4 regions of the Paenibacillus sp. RC84 genome follow, and region 2 is predicted to be linked to each of the others. Evidence: riboswitches for the same ligand, from Rfam matches in the RefSeq annotation. Region 2 holds a riboswitch; each other region holds the start of a gene.
What was found. A riboswitch is a leader RNA that binds a small molecule or an ion and turns the genes downstream of it on or off. The one in region 2 is predicted to bind cobalamin.

Region 1: it holds a riboswitch for cobalamin, as region 2 does, so the genes downstream of both, metE (5-methyltetrahydropteroyltriglutamate--homocysteine S-methyltransferase) here and cobJ (precorrin-3B C(17)-methyltransferase) in region 2, are expected to answer to the same signal.
Region 3: it holds a riboswitch for cobalamin, as region 2 does, so the genes downstream of both, ABH899_RS03850 (ABC transporter substrate-binding protein) here and cobJ (precorrin-3B C(17)-methyltransferase) in region 2, are expected to answer to the same signal.
Region 4: it holds a riboswitch for cobalamin, as region 2 does, so the genes downstream of both, ABH899_RS10625 (FecCD family ABC transporter permease) here and cobJ (precorrin-3B C(17)-methyltransferase) in region 2, are expected to answer to the same signal.

What each region holds. Positions count from the first base shown of each region.
Region 1 is NZ_JBGBYL010000004.1:447,586-452,728, reverse strand. It holds gene metE (5-methyltetrahydropteroyltriglutamate--homocysteine S-methyltransferase) at 1-1,762, opposite strand, end outside; cobalamin riboswitch at 1,949-2,140, opposite strand; gene ABH899_RS12270 (arylamine N-acetyltransferase family protein) at 2,191-2,976, opposite strand; gene ABH899_RS12265 (hypothetical protein) at 2,973-3,620, opposite strand; gene ABH899_RS12260 (ATP-binding protein) at 3,790-5,070, shown strand; gene ABH899_RS12255 (ArsR/SmtB family transcription factor) at 5,084-5,143, opposite strand, start outside.
Region 2 is NZ_JBGBYL010000011.1:63,848-68,990, reverse strand. It holds gene ABH899_RS23460 (sirohydrochlorin chelatase) at 1-789, opposite strand, end outside; gene cobJ (precorrin-3B C(17)-methyltransferase) at 851-2,770, opposite strand; cobalamin riboswitch at 3,128-3,317, opposite strand; gene ABH899_RS23450 (glycoside hydrolase family 13 protein) at 3,423-5,111, opposite strand; gene ABH899_RS23445 (glucose-1-dehydrogenase) at 5,131-5,143, opposite strand, start outside.
Region 3 is NZ_JBGBYL010000002.1:24,611-29,753, reverse strand. It holds gene cobU (bifunctional adenosylcobinamide kinase/adenosylcobinamide-phosphate guanylyltransferase) at 1-35, opposite strand, end outside; gene cobT (nicotinate-nucleotide--dimethylbenzimidazole phosphoribosyltransferase) at 35-1,084, opposite strand; gene ABH899_RS03860 (ABC transporter ATP-binding protein) at 1,161-1,946, opposite strand; gene ABH899_RS03855 (FecCD family ABC transporter permease) at 1,946-2,983, opposite strand; gene ABH899_RS03850 (ABC transporter substrate-binding protein) at 2,984-3,991, opposite strand; cobalamin riboswitch at 4,170-4,375, opposite strand; gene ABH899_RS03845 (hypothetical protein) at 4,503-5,078, opposite strand; gene ABH899_RS03840 (aspartyl-phosphate phosphatase Spo0E family protein) at 5,133-5,143, opposite strand, start outside.
Region 4 is NZ_JBGBYL010000004.1:35,856-40,998, reverse strand. It holds gene ABH899_RS10635 (ABC transporter substrate-binding protein) at 1-799, opposite strand, end outside; gene ABH899_RS10630 (ABC transporter ATP-binding protein) at 805-1,611, opposite strand; gene ABH899_RS10625 (FecCD family ABC transporter permease) at 1,608-2,789, opposite strand; cobalamin riboswitch at 2,888-3,089, opposite strand; gene ABH899_RS10620 (ATP-dependent DNA helicase) at 3,193-5,109, opposite strand.

The DNA.
Region 1 (5,143 bases), on a different contig from region 2:
CCAGCGCGAGCGAAATCTGATAGGCGACTACGTCTCTGGACAGATCGTCCCGGACGAATGACCAGTTAAGAATCGTAACCGGTCCGGTCAGCATCCCTTTGACGGGACGTGTCGTGAGCGACTGGGCGTAGACGGTTTCCTCGACGGTCATCGGCTGCGTAAAAGCCACATCGCCGTAAATGACCGGCGGTTTCACACAGCGCGAGCCGTAGGACTGCACCCAGCCGTTGCGCGTGAAGGCGAAGCCGTCCAATTTTTCGCCGAAAAATTCCACCATGTCCGTCCGTTCGAATTCCCCGTGAACGAGGACGTCCAGATCCAGCTCCTCCTGAAGCTTGATCCATTTATCGATCTCGCTCCGGATAAACGCTTTATACTGCTCGTCCGTCCATTCCGCTTTTCTCCATTTGGACCGCGCCTGTCTGACTTCCGCTGTCTGCGGGAAGCTTCCGATAGTCGTGGTCGGGAGAAATGGCAGCTGCCACTTCTCGCGCTGAAGGGCCCGCCTCTCGCCGAAATCCGCGCCGCGTGCCGCCGGCACCTTTTGAAGCTGCAGAGCGGCCGCCTGGACGGCTTTGTTGCCGCGAGCTTCGGAAGATCGGAGGGCGGCAAGCGCTTTTTCGTTCCGCTGAAGCGCTTCGGCGGTGTCCGCCGTTTGGGATACCGCCGCCTTGGACAGCAGGACGATTTCCTCCAGCTTCTCGTCGGCGAAGGCAAGAGCGTCTCTCAGCACCGGATCGAGCTTATCTTCGTGAACGGTGGACACCGGCACATGCAGAAGGCTGCAAGATGGCTGGACGATCACCCGCTCTTCGGGAACCACGGCTAAAATGCCGCGAAGCGTATTCAGCTTCTCCTTCAGATCGGAACGCCAAATATTCCGGCCGTCCACGATACCCGCTCCCAAAATTTTACCTTCGGGAAATCCTTCGCTCTTCAGAAGCTTCAGCGTCTTCTCACCGCCGTGTACGAAATCAAGCCCGATCCCGCTTACGGGCAGCTGCACAACCCTACTGTAATGTTCCACGGATTCGAAGTAGGTCTGGAGCATAATTTTCAGTTTCGGCGCTGCCTCTGCCAGTGCTTTGTAGATCGCTTCAATCCGTTCCATATCCTCGGCGGATACGTTTGTCGAAAGCACCGGTTCGTCCACTTGCACCCATTCGGCGCCTTCCCGTTCCAGCTCTCGCAGCACTTGGCCGTACAGCGGAAGCAGCCGGTCGATCCAGGCATCGGTTTCCGTCTCGGAGTACCCTTTGGACAATTTCAAAAACGTAAACAGTCCGAGAAGCACGGGCTTGCCCTGGATTCCGAGCGCTTCTTTGGCTTCGCGGTAAGCTTTGAGAGGCTTGTTCTCGACCAGTTCGGGCCTCGCGCCCTGCAGTTCCGGCACAATATAATGATAGTTGGTGTTAAACCATTTCGTCATTTCGCATGCAGCCGCCCCGTCCTCGCCTCTAGCCATCGCATAGTAGGTGCCCGGAGATACTTCACCGCCCTCGTATTGAAACCGTTCCGGGACGATTCCGAACATCGCGGAAGTATCCAGTACGTGGTCGTATCCCGAAAAATCGTTGACCGCGATAAGCTCAATGCCCTTCTCCCGCTGAATGCGAAGATTTCCCAAACGGACCTCGGTCAGCTTGTCCGTCAGCTCCCGCTCCCCGATTTTACCGGCCCAGAAAGACTCCAGCGCCTTCTTCCATTCACGTCCCGCTCCGATCCTCGGGTACCCCAAACTGCTGCTTTTCAATGCGTTCATGATCTTGACCTCCTGATAGTGGCTTGAATTGGATGTTTGCATAAGTTCTCTGTTTCATTTGCTTGTTTGTACGCGAAAAATAAGAAAAGGACGTCATTATCCCCGAAGCATGCAAGGATAAAGACGCCCTCTGTTTGTATAATCAGCGGCTCGTACTTTAACACCTCCCTATCTCCCGTAGGTAAAGCAGTGCTGTCAGAACAGGCAGGTCTCCTGGCTCCAGAATCATCATCTTCGGCTGCCTTCCCGGTCTAAGACCAGTGGCATAATCGCCTTGACTCCTCTGTTACAGTGGCGGGACCGCGCCGGTTTTTCACCGGACTTCCCTTTTAAGCTCCAGCTCCCGAGGGGCTGGGCACCTATTCCCAACATATTCAATTGGTTAACTTAGGAATGACTATACACAACGAAGCTTATTTATGCAAGCTTTATTCCAGAGGAATGCCGAAATATTTAAGCAGAGCTTCCTTGTAGGCCGCGTCGTTTTCGGGCACGAACGTGCGCACGCCTTCTGGCGTGAACAGCTTAAACTCCTTGCCGGAGACCGAATTGCGCCCCTCACGGGTCCGTACGGCTACCATCGCATCCTTCGTGAAAATGGAGTCCGGGCTGTGCTCGCACCAGAAGCTGGCCATGACAAAATCTTTGGGCAGCTGCGGCTCCTCGGTAAACGAGTAAATGCGCCTCCAACTGCCGTGATGGTTCTCGCTCAGCACCCAGCCGAATACGGGGTCCCGCTCCATGGCGTATAACTCCCCGCCCTGCCGCTGTTCCAGCTTCTCGGCAAGACGGACCGGTCTCCGGGGGACGATGCCCCCGACACCTACGTCGCATAAGTAGCTGACCCCCTCCGCCTCCACTTTCAATACGTGATGGCGGCGTTTGGGCGGCAGCTGCGTCTCGTCTCGCCAGAACCGGGCGACATAATCGGTCACGGGGTAACCGAGCTGGCGCAGCAGCCAGCCGAACAGGGCGTTCAGCTCGAAGCAGTAGCCGCCCCGCCGCCGCTCGACGATTTTGTGGCGCAGATGCTTTATGTCCAGAGACAGCGGAATACCGTTCAGGATATCCAGATTTTCATACGGAACGGTGTGCAGATGCTGCTCCTGCAGCAAAGCCAGCGCTTCATAACTGCCGTCCAGCGGCCCTTCGTAACCGATTCGGTTGAGGTAAGCCTCCACTTCAGGTTTCAAAGCTTCTCTATCCGTCCTCACGAGACATCCTCCTTTACGGCAGGCTCGCAGACCCTGATTTCTTTGGTACGGAGATCCACAACACGGCTGCGCACATCGCATTTGGAAATGAACAGAGGCTCGCCGTCCCGGTCTATCCAATACGCGATAGGCAGTGAAACTTCGCTGCCGCGAAAGGATCCGTCCGCATGACTCGTCCCGATGACCATGGCATGATGCCGAGAGGCGATTTCTTTCGCTTTTGCAACCCATTCATCGAACTGCTCTTCACTGAACATGCCGACGCCGATCGGCTGAACAAACAAATCGGTCCGGGGGCTGATCGCTTCCTCCACCTCCCGCAGTACCAGTTCGTCACACAAAATCGGGGTGATGAGTAGCCCTTCTTCCTTTACGGATTCATATCCGCTGTATTTGGCCCGGTCCATCGCGATTTTCCCTTCCCGGTTTATGATAACGGCCCGGTCTTTCGGATTTTTCGAACCGCTTATAAGTAGAGTACGCGTACGGGCCGCAAGCTCACACGCCAGAGATAGATTCGTATGTAAGTATCCTTCGGGGAAAACTGCCGCAGTTATGTCGGGATACCTCATCAATTCCGCTTGCAGTTGTTCCAGGTTCCGCTCCAGCTTAGGCTGGCTGACGAGAATTTTCAATCTCAGCACCTCCGGCTTATTCTTAAAGATTTCAACAACTTGGTGAAATATTCCTCCATGTTCACCAACTTTTGATGAGTTTCCGCTCAATTGGCATCATTATTTATTGCATTATCTGCCAGAGAACTCCATAATAGGAATCTGAGTTCTTTTTTCTTTTAGAAAGAGAGTGCGGCCCGTGAAAGATATCCTTGTCCATTTATTCATCATGACATTTCCCCCTCATATTTACCAGATTTTTATGCTTACGCGTTTTTACAAAAGAGAAAAAAAACGAAACCGATTTCTGATGGGAATCCTGATGGGGTTTTCCGGGATTTTCAGTATAAGCTATCCGGTCATGTATCTCGTTCCTGATTTTTATTGGGATTTAAGAGGCGTTCCTCTTCTGCTCGCTTTTATGTACGGAGGGTATTACGGAGGGTTTACGGCGCTCGGGATGATGCTGATTTTTCATGGGATCATGTTCCCGTCTTTCGGAATTTCGGACGTCATTCTCTATGCGGCGGGTTTTCTTCCCATCCTGCTGCGAGCCCGTAACTTCTACCAATATCCTTCGCGAAAAAAAATCGCCCTGTCGCTCTTATACACAAGCATCGGCGCTGCCGCTCTGCTTATCTGGCTGTCTTACATCGTCTCGCATCACGATTTTATCTGGCAGGACCTGCTGCCGCAAGTAAGTCTTCTCGTGACCGTACAGCTTCTGCTGCCGGTGCTCCTCATCCTGTGGTTTCAGCATATGCTCCGGCATGACCAGATGAGTATCGAAATCCAGAAAGCCGAGAAGCTGCAGCATCTCAGCGATCTGGCCGCCAGTGTCGCTCACGAGATCCGAAATCCGCTTCAAGTTACGCGCGGGTATATCCAGATTTCCCAGAAGGAAGCCGACGAGAAGCTCGGCCGATACTTAAACATCGCCATCGGAGAACTCGACCAGGCCGAGAAGATTATCTCGGAGTTTCTGCTCTTCGCCAAACCCGAATTGACGGAAACGGGCCTCATCCATCTCGGCGATTCGCTTCAGCAGGCCGTGACGATGCTTGAACCTTATGCCAGCATGTCGGGAGCCGTAATCGAACTTTCCTGCGAGGACGATATTTTTATCGAAGGAGACTCTTCCAAGCTCAAGCAGGCGTTCGTCAATCTGATCAAAAACGGAATCGAATCGACCCAAACGGACGGTCTGATCCGCATTTGCGGTTATGTTCGGAAGCATAAAGCCATCATTACGATCACCGATAACGGCAGCGGTATGACCAAGGAAGAAATCGAAAGACTGGGGGCGCCCTTCTATACGACGAAAAGCAAGGGGACCGGGCTCGGCCTGATGGTCACGACCCGTCTGATCGATGCCATGCGCGGCAAAATGCGGTTCTCCAGCGAAGTCGGCACCGGATCGGAGGTCATGATCACCTTCCCCCTGACGACAAAAAACAGAGTATCTATTTCCGGAGAATAGATACTCTGTTTTTTTATACGTGCGCGAGATGCTGGAGGGTTTGGCGGAAAATTTCTTTCACGTGATCGTCGTC
Region 2 (5,143 bases):
TTCCAGACGGAAGGAGCACATATCGCAGTTCATTTTCACCTCGTCCTGAAGCGCCTCGCCCGCGCGGTCGCGGAGAATGCCCCCAAGAATCGGATCAAGGCCGAAATAATCGGTCATCTCAAACGTACAATCGGGATAGCGCAGGGAGAAGTCAAGCAGCATGCCTTCCATCCGTTTGATCAAAATCCCCGTAAAAAGAAAATAAGGAAGCACGATCACTTTCTTCGCGCCCAATCTCAGGCAGCGTTCGATCCCGTTCTCCAGAAGCGGCGCCGTTACGCCGATAAATGCCGTTTCGACCCAGGGAACCTGGAGCTTTTCCCAGAGCAAGCGGGAAATTTTGAACAGCTCGCTGTTCGCATCGGGATCGCTGCTTCCGCGTCCGACAACCAGTACGGCGGTATCCCCCGGCGTTTCATCGCGGAACCGGTCCGCCCCGCCCAGCCTTGCCGTCATGATGTCGACTACACCTTCATGTACGCCGATCGGCCGTCCGTAAATGAACTGCACGCCCGGGTAACGCTCTTTCGCTTCGTCAATGACAGCCGGAATATGAATCTTGGCATGACCGGCGGAAAATAAAATGATCGGCACCACGGCAATCCGGGTGGCTCCTCTGTTGACGCAAGTCTGTATCCCTTGCGAAATTGTCGGTTTTTCAAGCTCCAGAAAACAGGTTTCGATTATGGCCTGCTCCATCGTTTCGGCGAGCCGGCTTACAAACGCCCGGACCTCGCTGTTCCCTTCCGCGTCACGGCTTCCGTGACCTACAAACAGTACCGCATCCATCGGTTCTGCCTCCTTTTTTGTATCCCTGTATTGAAAAGAACTCCTCGTGTTTACGGGTTCGTTAATCTCCGCACAAAGCGTTTTCGATTTGAAAAGCGGGGACTTCCCGGTGACGGTAGCCCTCCAGCTCTTTTACGCGGGCAAAAAACTTATGGAACCGTTCGTTCGGGTGCCCTTCGTTCCGGTACCGGGCGACGATCCGCTCTATGGTCTCGACCAGCTTGTCCGGCTCGATGCCTTCCGCAACGGGCTGCGCCGCGTGGGCATTGCGGCCGACCGTTTTCCCCCCGAGGAACAGATCAAACTTCTCCCGGCGGTACACGATGCCGATATCTTCCTTCACCGCGCCGTAGCAGGCCATGCCGCAGCCGTTGAAACCGATTTTCATCTCTTTGGGCACGGCCGCTCCGCCCAGAAGATCGTGAAGCTCCTCCGCATACGGCACGGCGTCGCCCTTGTCCATATTGCAGAAGTCGCAGGCTTTGACCTGGACCACATCGCCGACCGGAGCCAGCAGAAGCCCTTCTCCGCGAAGCCGTTTCGTTACGGAATCGGGATCATCGGTCCGCAGCTTGACGAGCAGTTGATGATGGGGCGTATACTCCATCGTTCCTGTATCGCCGACAGCGGCCGCGAGGACCATCAGCTGTTTGGCGGTCAGGTTTTTGTTCGCGAGTCCGGGGCTGACGGCGAACTCGAGAATAGCCTGCTGGCGGAAAAATCCGCTTGGGGAAGCGGAGGGAGCCGTTCCGCCGGGCTCGCCCGTCACGAGACGGAGCGCCTCTTCCGCCAGCTCATAGGCGGTAGGAGCCGAAGCCTCGACGGAAGCCGCAGGTGCGGCAGACGGACGTAGGGCGACCGCAACCGCCGAGTCCCCGTACTCCCCGGCCCCCGAAGACGCGGGCTTATCGTACGCGGACCGTGTCCCGGCCGCTTGTATGCGGACCGGCGAATCTTCGCGGTCGTAGTCGTCGGCAGTACCGGTTCCTTCGGCTTCGGGGCTGTATTCGCCGTAGCCGTCATCCCCGTACTCGTCCTCGTCGAAGAAGGACGGCAGACCGGCGCTGCCGGCTTCCCGCTGCTCCGCGGACCGGAGAGCGGCACCGGGCTGTACCGGCAGGGCCGCTTCCGTTTCCGCGCCGGTTTCCGCTTCCTGCTCCAGAGCCCACGGCTCGGCTTCCCGCCGGAGACGCTCATGAGGGCGCAGGGGCTGAATATCGCTGTCCAGCGTATACTTGCGCTGATAGCCCCTCGGCGTAATCATGAGTCCCTCGTAGTTGCGGGTCGCGGAGTTGCCGATGATCACGGTAGTAAGCATGCCGATGTCATGCTCCAGCATCTCCGCAAGCGTCGTCAGCACGACGTGCTCCCTGTCTCGGTAGGCGCTTTTGACGATACCCACCGGAGTATCGGGAGAGCGGTGTTTCAGCAAAATCTGCTGCGTCTCCACGATCTGGCGTGTTCTTCTGCCGCTCCGCGGGTTGTACAGAGCGATGACGAAATCGGCGGATGCGGCCGCTTCGACTCTGCGCCGGATGAGATCCCACGGCGTCAGGTGATCGCTGAGGCTGATCGTGCATGCGTCGTGCATGACGGGAGCTCCAAGCAGCGAAGCGCACGAGTTGATCGCCGAGATGCCGGGCACGATTTCGACTTCCACGCCATCGCTCGGCTTCCACCCTTTCTCGATCAGCACCTCGTACACGAGACCCGCCATACCGTAGACGCCCGCATCGCCGCTGGATATAACGGCCACCTTACGCCCGGCCTCCGCCTGTCTGACGGCTTCCTGCGCACGGCTCACTTCCTCGGTCATGCCCGTACGCACGACCTGTTTGCCGTCGATCAGACTGCGTATCAGATCCACGTAAGTGTTATAGCCAATAATGACTTCGCTTTCCGAAATCGCCTCGCGCGCGCGTTTTGTAATATGGGCTTCGTCCCCGGGGCCAAATCCGATGATAAGCAGTTTACCGGCCATTCCCATTCCTCCTCTTCCCTGTAAAAAAAGCTCCAGCGCTTACGCTGAACAACCGTTATCAAGCAGTCCGGCCTTCCTGTCCGCTTCGAACAGGCGGCCTTCTATATGCACGGCGGTGCGCCTTCCGGCGGCCTGCCGTTTGCCTTCCCGTCTCGTCCGGACAATAAAAAAAGCATTTCCACCCTCTTCGGATAGAAATGCTTCGAACTTTCGAGCCATTAAGCGGGAATATCCCGCATATGCTTCCAACCCGCACAGTCGCCGGCCCCGGGCAGTCTTGTACGCCCACGTTCCGGCAAGCCGCCGTTGGCAGCGATTCAGCCGTTCTCAACACCTCCCTAAATCCTCGTAGGTTATCTAGTGTTATTTAAACAGGCAGGTCTCCTGGCTCGGAGCTTTCTTCGGCGCCTTCCCGGAAAATCCAGTGACGTTGATGCCGAAAAAAATTTTCCCCTGCGATTGCAGGGGGCTCCTTACAGTGGCGGGTCCGCGTCGGTCTTTCACCGAACTTCCCGTTTTAAGCCGAACCCGGTTCTTATGGACTGTCTGATCCGTTCGAATGGGCTCCGCACCTGTTTTTACCATATTCGATTGTGTTCTGTTCATCATAACATCCGGTCAAAGAACTTGTCTATGCCGATAAAAGCTCCCCTCAACCGAGCAGATAAACTCTGGCTTCATAAGGCCGCAGTTTGAGGACGCCGGTATCCTCGCCGGAGACGGGATCGTAATTTGAAATGAGAAGCTCCGCGTTCTTCCCCTTTCCCAGCTCTTCCGGCCATGTAAACTCCGGCGTTCCGTCGAAAAAGTTCAGAATCACCAGCAGCTTCTCCCCGTTCAGCGTCCGCGTATACGCATAAATTTCCGTGTCCAGCGGAAGCAGAAGCTTATATTCGCCGTAAACGATGACGGGATGCTTTTTGCGAAGCGCGATTAAGCTGCGGTAGTAGTGGTAGACGGACTGCGGATCGGCTGCCGCTGCCGCCGCATTGATCCCGGGATAATTCGGGTTCACCTTGATCCACGGTTCCCCCGTCGTAAATCCGGCGTTCGCCGTGTCGTCCCACTGCATGGGGGTGCGGGCGTTGTCCCGGCTTTTTTTCCAGATCGCCTTCATGACTTCGTCCTGGGGCTTGCCGAGCAGCTTGGCCTGCTTGTAGTAATTGATCGTTTCCACATCGCGGTAATCGCCGATCAGATCGAACGCGACATTGGTCATGCCGATTTCTTCCCCCTGAAAAATATACGGCGTCCCTTCCAGCGTCAGGAGAAACGCAGCCAGCATTTTCGCGGATTCCACCCGGTACCGGCCTTCATCTCCGAACCTCGAAACGGGACGGGGCTGATCGTGATTGCCGAGATAGTTGGCATTCCAGCCTTTGCCGTGAAGGACCGTCTGCCAGCGGCTCATCACTTTTTTCAGCTCCAGCAGGGTCCACGGCTTCGACTCCCATTTGCCCGTCCCGGCGGAAGCCGCATCCAGATTCATATGCTCGAACTGGAAAACCATGTTCAGCTCATGGCGCTCATCCCCCACGTAATCCAGCGCCTGCTCCGGACCCAGTCCGGATGTTTCGCCGACCGTCATGATGTCGTAGTTAAACAGCACCCGGTCATTGAGTTTGTGCAGCAGCGTATGTACCTTTTCCAGGTTCGAAAAAAGCTGGTAAGCCTGCACAACGGGCAAATGCCGGGGATTATCGGCATCCGGCAGCCCTTGCGCTTTTACGATATGAGCGATGGCATCGAAGCGGAAACCGTCGACACCCTTGCCTAGCCACCATTGCACCATTCTGAAAAGCTCGTCGACCATTTCGTCGTTCTCCCAGTTGAGGTCGGGCTGATGCTTCGAATACAGATGCATGTAATACTCATCCGTCTCCGGGTCGTGCTCCCAGACGCTTCCGCTGAAGTAAGACTCCCAGTTGTTCGGGAAGAGCCCCTCTCTCCCCTTCCTCCAGATATAATAGTCGCGTTTGGGATTGTCCCTGGAAGAACGCGATTCTTTAAACCAGGCATGCTGATCGGAGGTATGATTCAGCACAAGATCCATCATGATTTTCAGCCCGCGCTTGCGCGCTTCCAGAAGCAGCTCGTCAAAATCCTCCATCGTGCCGTACTGCGGATCGATCTCGTAATAATCGCTGATATCGTAGCCGTTGTCGGCGCCCGGCGAGCGGTAAACGGGACACAGCCAGATGACGTTGACGCCAAGCTCCGCGAGATAATCCAGCTTGGAAATAATCCCGCGCAGGTCCCCTCGGCCGTCCCCGTCCGAATCCTTGAAGCTGGACGGATAAATTTGGTACACGACACTTTCTTTCCACCATGTTTGGTTCATGTGAATTCTCTCCTCTCCCTCAGCCTCTTCCT
Region 3 (5,143 bases), on a different contig from region 2:
CCCGCTCCCGGTGTATGTTCATGCGCCAGATTCATCAGCCCCGCGACACTCCGGCGCTTTCGAAGGAAGCCATCTCGCGCATGATTTTGCCCGCCGCATCCATGAGCGTGAAGCAGAGCGCAGCCCCGGTCCCTTCTCCCAGTCTCATATCCATATGAAGCATGGGGCTGAGCCCGACCGCTTCCAGCATCCGTGCGTGGCCCTGCTCGTGAGACTGATGAGAGGCGATCATATACGGCTGGGACTCGGGAGCCAGCCGTGAAGCAACCAGCGCGGCGGCCGAGGAGATGAAACCGTCGATCACGACCGGACAAGCGTTCTTGGCCGCACCGAGTATGACTCCGGCCAGGCCCGCGATTTCGAGGCCGCCGACTTTCGCCAGCACATCGAGCGCATCGCCCGCATCCGGTTTGTTGACCTCGATGGCTCTGCGAACAACTTCCTGCTTGTGCAGCCAGCGGGCATCGTCGATGCCCGTTCCGCGTCCTACCGCGTCTTCTACGGCGATGCCCCCGAGCACGCTCAGCAGCGCGGAACTGGCCGTGGTGTTGCCGATCCCCATCTCCCCGGTCGCCAGAACCCGCACGCCGCGTCCGGCCAGCTCGTCTGCGACTTCAATGCCGGCGCGGATGGCCTGGAGAGCCTCTTCACGGGTCATAGCGGCTTCACGGGCCATATTGGCCGTACCTTTCCGGACTTTGCGAGTAAAGAGGTCCGGATGCTCCAGGTCGGCGTTGACGCCGATATCGACGCATACGACCTCCGCGCCCGCGTGCCGGGCCAGCACATTGACGGCCGCGCCGCCCTGCAGGAAGTTCATCACCATCTGGCGGGTCACTTCCTGCGGAAACGCGCTGACGCCTTCTTCGCAGACGCCGTGGTCGGCCGCCATGACGACGATGGCCTTGCGGCTCATATCGGGCATAACCTCTCCGGTAATCCCCGCAAGCTGGCGTGCCATATCTTCCAGCTTGCCGAGGCTTCCCGGCGGTTTAGTCAAATTATCGAGATGGACGGATGCCGCATCCTTCGCTTCCTGACGGAGCGGGCGAATGGCGCCGATTACATCCTGAAGTTCGTTCATGTTTGTTCCTCCTCGGTATGTAGTATAAGTCGGTATGTATGTAAACCGCCCTGCGGGCGGTCCGGATTCACTCTATTCAATCTCCCCGGCGCAGCAGGATTTGAGGAATGCCGTGATCCGGATGCTCCAGGACGATCGGTTCCGTCCCGTAGACGTCCAGGATCAGCTCGCTTCTCATAATTTCCTCCGGCGTGCCGATCGATACGCCTTCTCCCTCGTGAACGACGAGAAGCCGTTCGCAGTAGAGAGAGGCCAGGTTCAAATCGTGAAGGACGGCGACCACCGTCAACCCTTCTTCCCGCTGCCACTGCCGCACGTAGTCCATCAGCTGCATCTGATAGCCGATGTCCAGGTAAGTCGTAGGCTCGTCGAGCAGCAGCAGTCGGGGCTCCTGCGCCATCACCTTCGCCAGCGCCACGCGCTGTTTCTGGCCTCCGCTCAGGTTCTCGACCGTCCGGTCGGCCAGCGGCTCCAGATCGAGCCGCCGCATAATCCGGTCGATAAGCGCAGCGGCGTCCTCCCGGTCTTCGCCGAGCCAGTTCTGGAAAGGGAACCGGCCCATTTCGACCACCTCACGGACGGTGAAACCGAGCGGAGGCAGCGCATCCTGCTGAAGCACGGCAAGCCAGCGTGCCAGCTCCTTGCGGGCGTAGCCCGCGACTTCCCTCCCCTGGAGAAGAATACGGCCTTCCGTAAGGGGGTCTACGCCGGAGATAAGCCTCAGCAGAGTCGATTTGCCGCTCCCGTTGGGCCCGATGATGCCGAAAAATTCGCCGGGCTTCACCTCGAAACGGATATCTTTGAGCACGCGGGTTCCGCCGAAACTTTTTCCAGCACCCTGCACTTCGATGATCGGTTCCATCAGCTTCTCCCCCATTTCTTCTGTTTGCGCAGCAGATAAGCGAAGAACGGCGCACCCAGAAACGCGGTGATTACGCCGAGCGGAATCTCTGTCGGGCTTAGAAGCGTCCGGGCCAGCGTGTCGGCCCAAAGGACGTAGATGGCTCCGCCAACGGCGGAAAGCGGCACGATCAGCCGGTAATCCGGTCCCGCGATCAGACGGATCAGATGAGGCACGATCAGCCCGACAAACCCGATGACGCCGGATACGGAAACGGCCGCAGCCGTCACCAGTGTCGCGGTGATCAGCACGATCAATTTCGTCCGTTCGACATGGATACCCAGATGGGCGGCCTGACGTTCCCCGAGCGCCAGCAAGTTGAGTGTCCGCGCATAGCTGTAGAGCACAACGAAAGTTACGAGGAAATACGGAAGGAGAACGGTTGTGTACGACCAGCCTTTCATAGCGAGGCTGCCCATTAGCCAGAAAATGATTTCATTGACGACCTGCTTGGACATCGACACCAGAAAAGAAACCACGGAGCCGAGAAACGCCTGCATCACGACACCGGAAAGCAGCAGCGTCTCCATACGGATTTTGCCGTCAGTCCGGGCCAGTCGTAGAACGATCCAAAGCGAAACGGCTCCTGTAGCAAACCCGACGACCGGTATCGTCCACGTCCCGAAAAACGTCGTCTGCAGACCGAAGTAAATGACGAACGCCGCGCCGACGCTCGTTCCGCTGCTGACCCCAAGCGTATACGGGTCCGCAAGCGGATTGCGCAGAACGCCTTGAAAAGCGGCTCCCGCTACCGAAAGGGAGGCCCCGACAAGGATGGCCAGCATTACGCGCGGCAGCCTTACCTTCATAATAATCTGCTCCGAGGATACGGGCCAGTCCGGCGTGATTCGGTCTCCGATCCAAGGCAGCTTGCTCCCCAGAATCGAAGCGATCTGACTCACCGGCAGATGGGCCGAGCCCAGCGAAAGACTCAGCACAATAGAAAGAAGAAGGAGTAAAACTCCTACTCCTCCCCAAAGTCCCCATTTAGGTTTCATTTATTTCACCAAGTCCGGATAGATGGCTTTAGCCATTTGCAGGAGTCCCTCTGTCAGACGCGGTCCCGGACGGGTCAGCGTATTCTGGTCGAGACCGATTACCTGGTTGTTTTTGACCGCATTGATTTCGTTCCACCCGCTGCGTCCGCGAATGAGTTCTTCAAGACTCTTCTTCGTTTTGTCATCCACCACGTCTTTGGCGAATAAAATAACGTCCGGGTTCTGCTGAATGATTTTCTCCTCGCTGATCTGCTTCCAGCCCGTAATGTCGGAAGCGACATTGACACCGCCCGCCAGCGTGATCAGCTCATCCATGAATTCGCCCTTGCCGACTGTCCAGCCCGGAGAGAATTCGATGTAGACTTTTTTCTTCTTGTCCGCCGCTACGGTTTTTACGGCATCCGTAACTTTCTGACGGTCCTCTTTCATTTTTGCGACAACTTTTTCCGCCTGTTCCTGATGGTCGGTAATCTGACCGTAGAGCTGAATATTTTTCATGACGTCGTCAAGCGTCTTAGGCTCCACCTTGAACACGTTGATGCCCATGGCGCGCAGCTTTTCGACCGATTCTTTTTTCATCGAAACGCCTGTGAAAACAACGTCGGCTCCCGACGCGATAACCGATTCCTGGTTAGGCTGCGTAATTCCGCCCATTTTCGGCTTCGTTTTCGCTTCCGCCGGATAATCGTCAAAATCGGACACGCCGACGATTGTATCGCCCAGACCGATCGCAAAAAGAGCTTCCGTCTCAGCCGGCGAAACCGACACGATTTTACCGGGCGCTTTCTCGAACGTAAATTCCTTGCCTGTCGCATCGGTTACTTTCAAAGGATACTGCGTTTTCTTCGCGCTCGTTTGCGGAGCGGTGCTTGCCGCCGGAGAGGCCGAGCCCGCCGTCCCGTTATCCGTGCTTTGCTTGCCGCAGGCTGCCAGGCCGACGGCCATCGTCAAAACAAGCAGCAGCAGGGCGTATTTAAAACCCCTAGCGGTTCTTCGTTCGTTGTTCATGTTCTCTACTCCCTTGCTGATTTAGTTTGACTTGAAGTTGTCCCACGATGTTCGCGCATGTCAACAAAAAATCCCCTCTATCCGGAGATAGAGGGGATAACTTTCGGAATCACGAGGTGAAACGGCCGTCAGTCGGACGTCCTTTCCGGTTTCGCGCGATCCTCTCCTCGAAGGATATTGTGCTGCAAACCGGCAGGCAGGTCTCCTGACTTACGGATGACTGACCGTCTTGCCTTCCCATCCGCGCGCGGACAGTGGCATCGTAAGACGATCTCCGTATTACAGTGGCGGGACCGTGCCGGATTTGCACCGGCTTCCCTTTTCACCCTGGGCTTCGGCTCCGTTGGGAGACGCCGCTTCGGGACCTGACGGTAAACGTATGAGGTTGGGCCTTCAAGTTCATCCCCCATTATAGGCCAAGCGGCGCCGGAAAGACAAGGACTTTAGTCACCGCACCGCTTGCAGTTCCTCGCGCGGGCCATAGAGTCGTGGCGGCGCCGAGGCCGTCGCGTCAGGATTTAGCGGCGATCTTTTTGAGCACCTCGAACGACTGTTCGGGATTGCGGCTGTTCACCGCCATGAAAGCGACGAGCCCTTTGCCCTCTACGCCGTTATCCTTCATCCACTTGGAATACTGGAGCGGAATGCCGTACAGATGCGTCTCCTTCTTGGGCGCTTCGGGCGGATTCTTTTTCTTCCCGGCAGGTTCAATCGTCGCCTCGAGTACGCCCTCCGGATAGTCCTCCTGCTTGAAATGCTCTTCCAGCGGTAAAAATGCCCCTTCGGCCGCATAAATCTTAAACTGTTCTTCGGGGATGATCAGAATACCGTGATTGCCGTATCCCATTTCGACGATCATCTTCTCATTGGAAAAAAGCGGGGACGTATTCAAATAGATGGACGGCTTGTCCCCCACAAGCGCTTTCAACGAATTTTCAAGCTTAAAAGCGGCATCGACCGGTATACCGTCACGGGCCATCATAAAGATGGAAACATCCGCTTTGGGCTGGGCCTTCCCGCACCCGGAAACCAAGACGGTGAATAATAGAAGCAGTACAGCAGCCGAAAACCAGCGTTTCTGTGTCATCGTAATCCCTCCGTTGCCTGATAGCCTGTGCAAACGCTGCAAAAAAGCCGGCATTTACCGGCTCT
Region 4 (5,143 bases), on a different contig from region 2:
CGTCCGGGCTGCGGCTGACGACTTCTTCCCAACTGACTTCTACCCAGCTTTTCTGAATATCGTCGAAAATATTTTTGCCGCCGATCATATTGATCAGGCTCGTAATGTAGGTGTTGGCCGCCGTAAAAGCTTTGTCTTCGCCGTTGTCGTAAATGAACACCTTCTGAGGAGTCCCGACCGTGCCGATTTGGTCCTGAATGTCTTTCAAGCGCTGCTTCATGCCGTCCACAAGCTCATTCGCTTTGGCCTCTACCCTGAAAATGCGGCCGATGTTCAAAATATCCCGGTACACATCCTCCAAGGTCGGAGCGGCTTTATTGGAAGATTCCTGCACATAAGTCTGAACCCCCTGTTTGGCGAGTTCTTCCCGGGTGCCCAGACTTTTCTCCGTAAACGCGCTTTTCCAGCCCGCATAGGCAAAATCCGGAGCGGCCTCCGCGAAAACTTCCTTGGACGGATATGTTTTCGCGAGAACGGGAACCCGTTTGTAAGCTTCCTGCAGCTCCGGGAGGATCTGATCGTCCAGGTAGGCGGTGCCGGCCATATTTTTCTCCAGGCCAAGCGCAAGCATCACTTCCGTAGCATGCTGATTTAAAGTGACGGCCCGTTTGGGCGCTTCCGAAAAATGAAGCTTCTGCCCCATATTATCAAGTTCTACGGCTGCCGCCGGTGCTCCCGTTGACTCCGCGGTCCCTCTCGGTACAAGTGCTTTGGTTGAATCGGAAGCGGAGCAGGCGCTTATAGCGGCCATGCACACAAGAGTGAGGCATAAATATAAAGAAAGTTTAAGAGATCGCATAAGATTCAAAAGGATTCCTCCGTCTGTTTTAGTCCGGCGTTATAAAAAGATTCCGGCAAGTACGTAATGACCGGCTTGCCTGTCAGGGCGTGCCGGTTCACCTCGGCGTGAACGCCGAATATGTCCCGGAGAACAGTAGGGACGAGAAGTTCCGCGGGCGTTCCTTCCGCCGCAATCCTTCCCTCGCTGATGATGTAGAGACGGTCGCAATAGTAAGCCGCCATATTCAGATCGTGAAGGGCGGCCAGCGTCGTGATCCCCAGCGAGCGGACAAGCTCCATGATCTGGAGCTGGTAGCGGATATCCAGGTGGTTCGTCGGCTCGTCCAGAATCAGAAACTTCGCCTGCTGGGCCAGCGCCCGGGCGATAAGCACCCGCTGCTTCTCGCCGCCGGACAAGGTCGCGAAGCTGCGTTCTCCGAAGTGTCCGAGTCCGACCGTTTCCAAGGCCCGGAAGCATATTTCCCGGTCCGCTTCCGTATCGCTTTCGTACCATTTCTTGTGGGGATATCTTCCCATCAGAACCATGTCCGCCACGCTGAAATCGAACTCGACGGAAGATTCCTGGCTGACGACGGCCATCAGTTCGGCCGCTTTTTTGTAGGGCAGATTCAGCAGTTCCCGCTCATCCATAAACACTTGTCCCGCGTCCGGCTTAAGCTCGCGGTAGACCGTTTTGAGCAGGGTCGATTTCCCGCTCCCGTTCGGGCCGATCAGGCCGATAAACTCGCCTTCGCGGACGGCCAGGTTTACGGAGTCGAGGATTTTCCTGGCGCCTATGCTCAAAGTGAGATGATTCGCTTCCATGTTCATTTAGAAGCACCTCCGAACGCGTATGAACTTCTGCGGAGCAGCCAGATGAAGAACGGGCCTCCGCATATCGCGGTGACGATGCCGATCGGCAGTTCTTCCGGCGCAAGCGCGAGCCTGGCCAGAACGTCGGCCCATATGACGTAGACCGCCCCGAAAAGGACGCTGACCGGAAGCACCTTGCGGTGGTCGGAGCCGAGCACCAGCCGGACGATATGGGGAATCATCAGGCCGACAAAACCGATTGAGCCGCTGACGGACACGATCGTTCCCGTGATCAGCGCGGTCACGATCACCAGACAGGTACGGAACGCCGGCACATTGACCCCCATCGTTCCCGCTGCGCCTTCCCCCACGAGAAGAGCGTTCAACGACCGGTGCTGAAAGAGCAGGAAAACGATACCGGACACCACGATCAGAGCCGGTGCGGTGAGGTATTCCCACTTCGCGCCGGCCAGGCTGCCCATCAGCCAGTAAACGACGGAGCGGATGCCTTGGGCATTCGGCGCCATCGTGACGATGAAGCTCGTAAACGCCGACATCATGCTCGCAACGGCTGTTCCCGCAAGCAGCAGCCGGGTGGTCGAAATGCGGCCTCCTACCTTGGCGAAGGTAAAGACAAGCGCCATCGCGACGAGGGAACCGATAAAGGCCGAAACCGGCAGCGCGTAAGCACCGAGAAACGAGAAGCCGCCGAACAGCAGAACAAGGGTAGCCGCAACCGACGAGCCGGACGATACCCCGAGTATGTAAGGATCGCCGAGCGAATTGCGGATTAACGCCTGGATCGTCACTCCGACCGCGGACAGGCCCGCTCCTACGACAAGACCGAGCAGGACGCGGGGAAAGCGGATGTTCCAGATAATATGCTCCTGCGCTTTCGTCCAATCCCGCTCGACCAGGCTGCCGATTCCCGGCATGTGAGATAGAGCGATCTTCCAGACCGTGACGGGCTCGATCCGAACGGAACCGAGCATGACGGCTATCGTCACGGAGATCACAAGGAGAAGCGACAAGCCGCCCAGCAAGAGCGGAAAAGCGGTTAGAGTGCGCGCCGTCCCGTATTTTTTTGCGGATGCGGAGCGGGCGCCCCTGGCCTCCCCGGTCTCCCGTACCGTTTCTTTATTGCAAACCGATTGCAAGTCCTCACCTCGACCGTTGATATTTTTAGGGCTGTCCATGCAAAAAAGCGCCTCCCCCTTCGTTTGCAGACAAAGGGAAAGACGCTCGTAATTTCAGTACGGAACGCATCTAACACCTCCCTATCTCCCGTAGGTTGCTCGTGTTACGGATACAGGCAGGTCTCCTGGCTATCAGCGTCATCATCGGCAGCAGTCTTCCCGGCATGGATACCAGTGACTGTGGTTGCTGCGACTCTTCTGTTACAGTGGCGGGACCGCGCCGGTCTTGCACCGGACTTCCCTATTAAGCTGTACCGCGTTAAGATTCCAACGGCAAGCACCTGTACCGACTTATTCAATTCATCGTCCGGCCTATATTTTACTTGAAATACGGAATGTGAACCGGAAGCATCTTGTCTATCATAGCGGATACGTCAAGAATCGGCAACATTTGACATCCCGCTTAATCCGGAAGCAGGCCCTGGATCTGCTCTCTGACCGTAGGATTATCCAGATCATGACCGAGAACGGACACCATGCCCCGGTCATCGCGTGACCGGATTAAGCGCCCGATGCCCTGCCTCAGGCGGAGCAGCATGTAGGGCATATCCACGTCTTCGTACGGCTGAGCCGAATCTTTCCGCTTGGCCGCAAAGACGGGATCGTCCGGAGGAAACGGAAGCTCCCAGACGATTACATGGGACAAGGACGGTCCCGGAATATCCAGTCCTTCCCACAGCGTTACCGCACAGAGGACACTTTCCTCGTCGTTCTGAAACGACGAGATGAGGTGGCTGATTTCCGCCGAGCCTTCAAACAAAAACCGGTAATCGGCGTACTCGGGATACCGTGTCATGTTCCGTTTGAAATCGCCAAGCGCCTCGCGGGACGGGAACAGGATAAGCGCCCGCCCGTCGGATTCCTTGAGCAGTTCCAGAACCCGTCCGGTCTTGTCCTCTTCCGGCTTGTCGGGATACAGATTCGCCTTCATTTGGGCGCTGTAATCGTAAGGGGAGGGAACGGAGAACGAAAGGAAGCTTTCGATGCCCAGGCTGCCCGCCATATAGTCGAAAGAGCCGTTGACGGACAAGGTCGCCGAAGAAAACACGACCGGCATTTTTTTCGAAAAGACGCGGTCTCTTAAAATTTCCTTGACCATTTTCGGCATGATGACCAGGGTGATTCCGTTGGAATCCTCCGTAACCCATGAAATGAGCTGACCCGGCTTATCGAACAAGCTCAAAGCAAGCTGAATCATTTCCAGGTGTTCCTCGACGATTTTGAGCTGGTAATCGTCCAGTGTGGACAGTCCGCTTTCGAACACAAGCTCTTCCTCAATCACGTCGATCAGCTGCCGGAACCGGCTTACTTCCCGTTTCAATTCTTCGCTCCAGGCGAATTCCTTGCGTTCCGAGGCCGGGACGGAATAACTGCTCTCGTCCAGCACGCGGAACAGCGTTTCACTCTGGACGATGGCCTCCTCGATGGCCAGGGCCAGCGTTTCTCTGACCTCGCCTTCCAGAAGCCGGATGACGATGCTTTCGAATACCGAATGCTTCAATTTGTAGGTGAGCGCGTTTTGCGCAGCCGTTTCAAGCAGATGCCCTTCGTCGAATACGACGGAACTGTGGTCCGGCAGAAGAGGAAGCTGACCTTCCCGTTTGCGGGCCTCGTAGGTCCAGACGTGTTCCATGTAGAAATCATGGGAACAAATAATCAGGTCGGCGGACTTGCGGTAATGCTCGCGCGACAACGTCTGGCCGCAGCGATGCCGCTGGCTGCAGACGAGGCAGTCCTGGAACACGTCCCAGCCGATACGTTCCCACTGCTCGTCCGTCAGCTCGGGGTACTCCTTACGGTTGCCGTACGGATAGAACGACTGGAGCGTGTCCGGGTAGTGGACGAACGAAGGAAGGCCGTGATAAATCTCGCTGAAAACTTCCTCGTCGTCAAAAGCGCCGCCCCGGGTGTCGTCCAGTTTATTCAGGCAAATGTACTGATGCTGCGACTTGCCCATCCGGGCGTCAATCGTCAGATCGAGATGCCGGGCGAGCTTGGCGATGTCCCCTTCGGGTTTGACCAGCTGCTCGATCAGCGACTCGTCCGCACAAGCGATAATCGCGGGTTTTCTCGTATAACGCGCATAAGTAAGAGCGTAAAGCAGATACACCAGCGTTTTCCCGGTTCCCACTCCCGCTTCCGCAAAGATGGTCTGTTTCTCCTGGTAAGCCCTCTCCAGCTGAAACGCCATATAAATTTGTTCGTCTCTCACTTCAAAACCGGCTTCCGGCAGAAGCTCGTAAAACACGTCGGCAATCCAGTCGCTTGCCTGCTGAATAAATGGTTTCGTCGGATCAAATGCAAATGGATAATTTCTCAATCTGGCCGTGCCTCCACATCATCGTTACGTACAT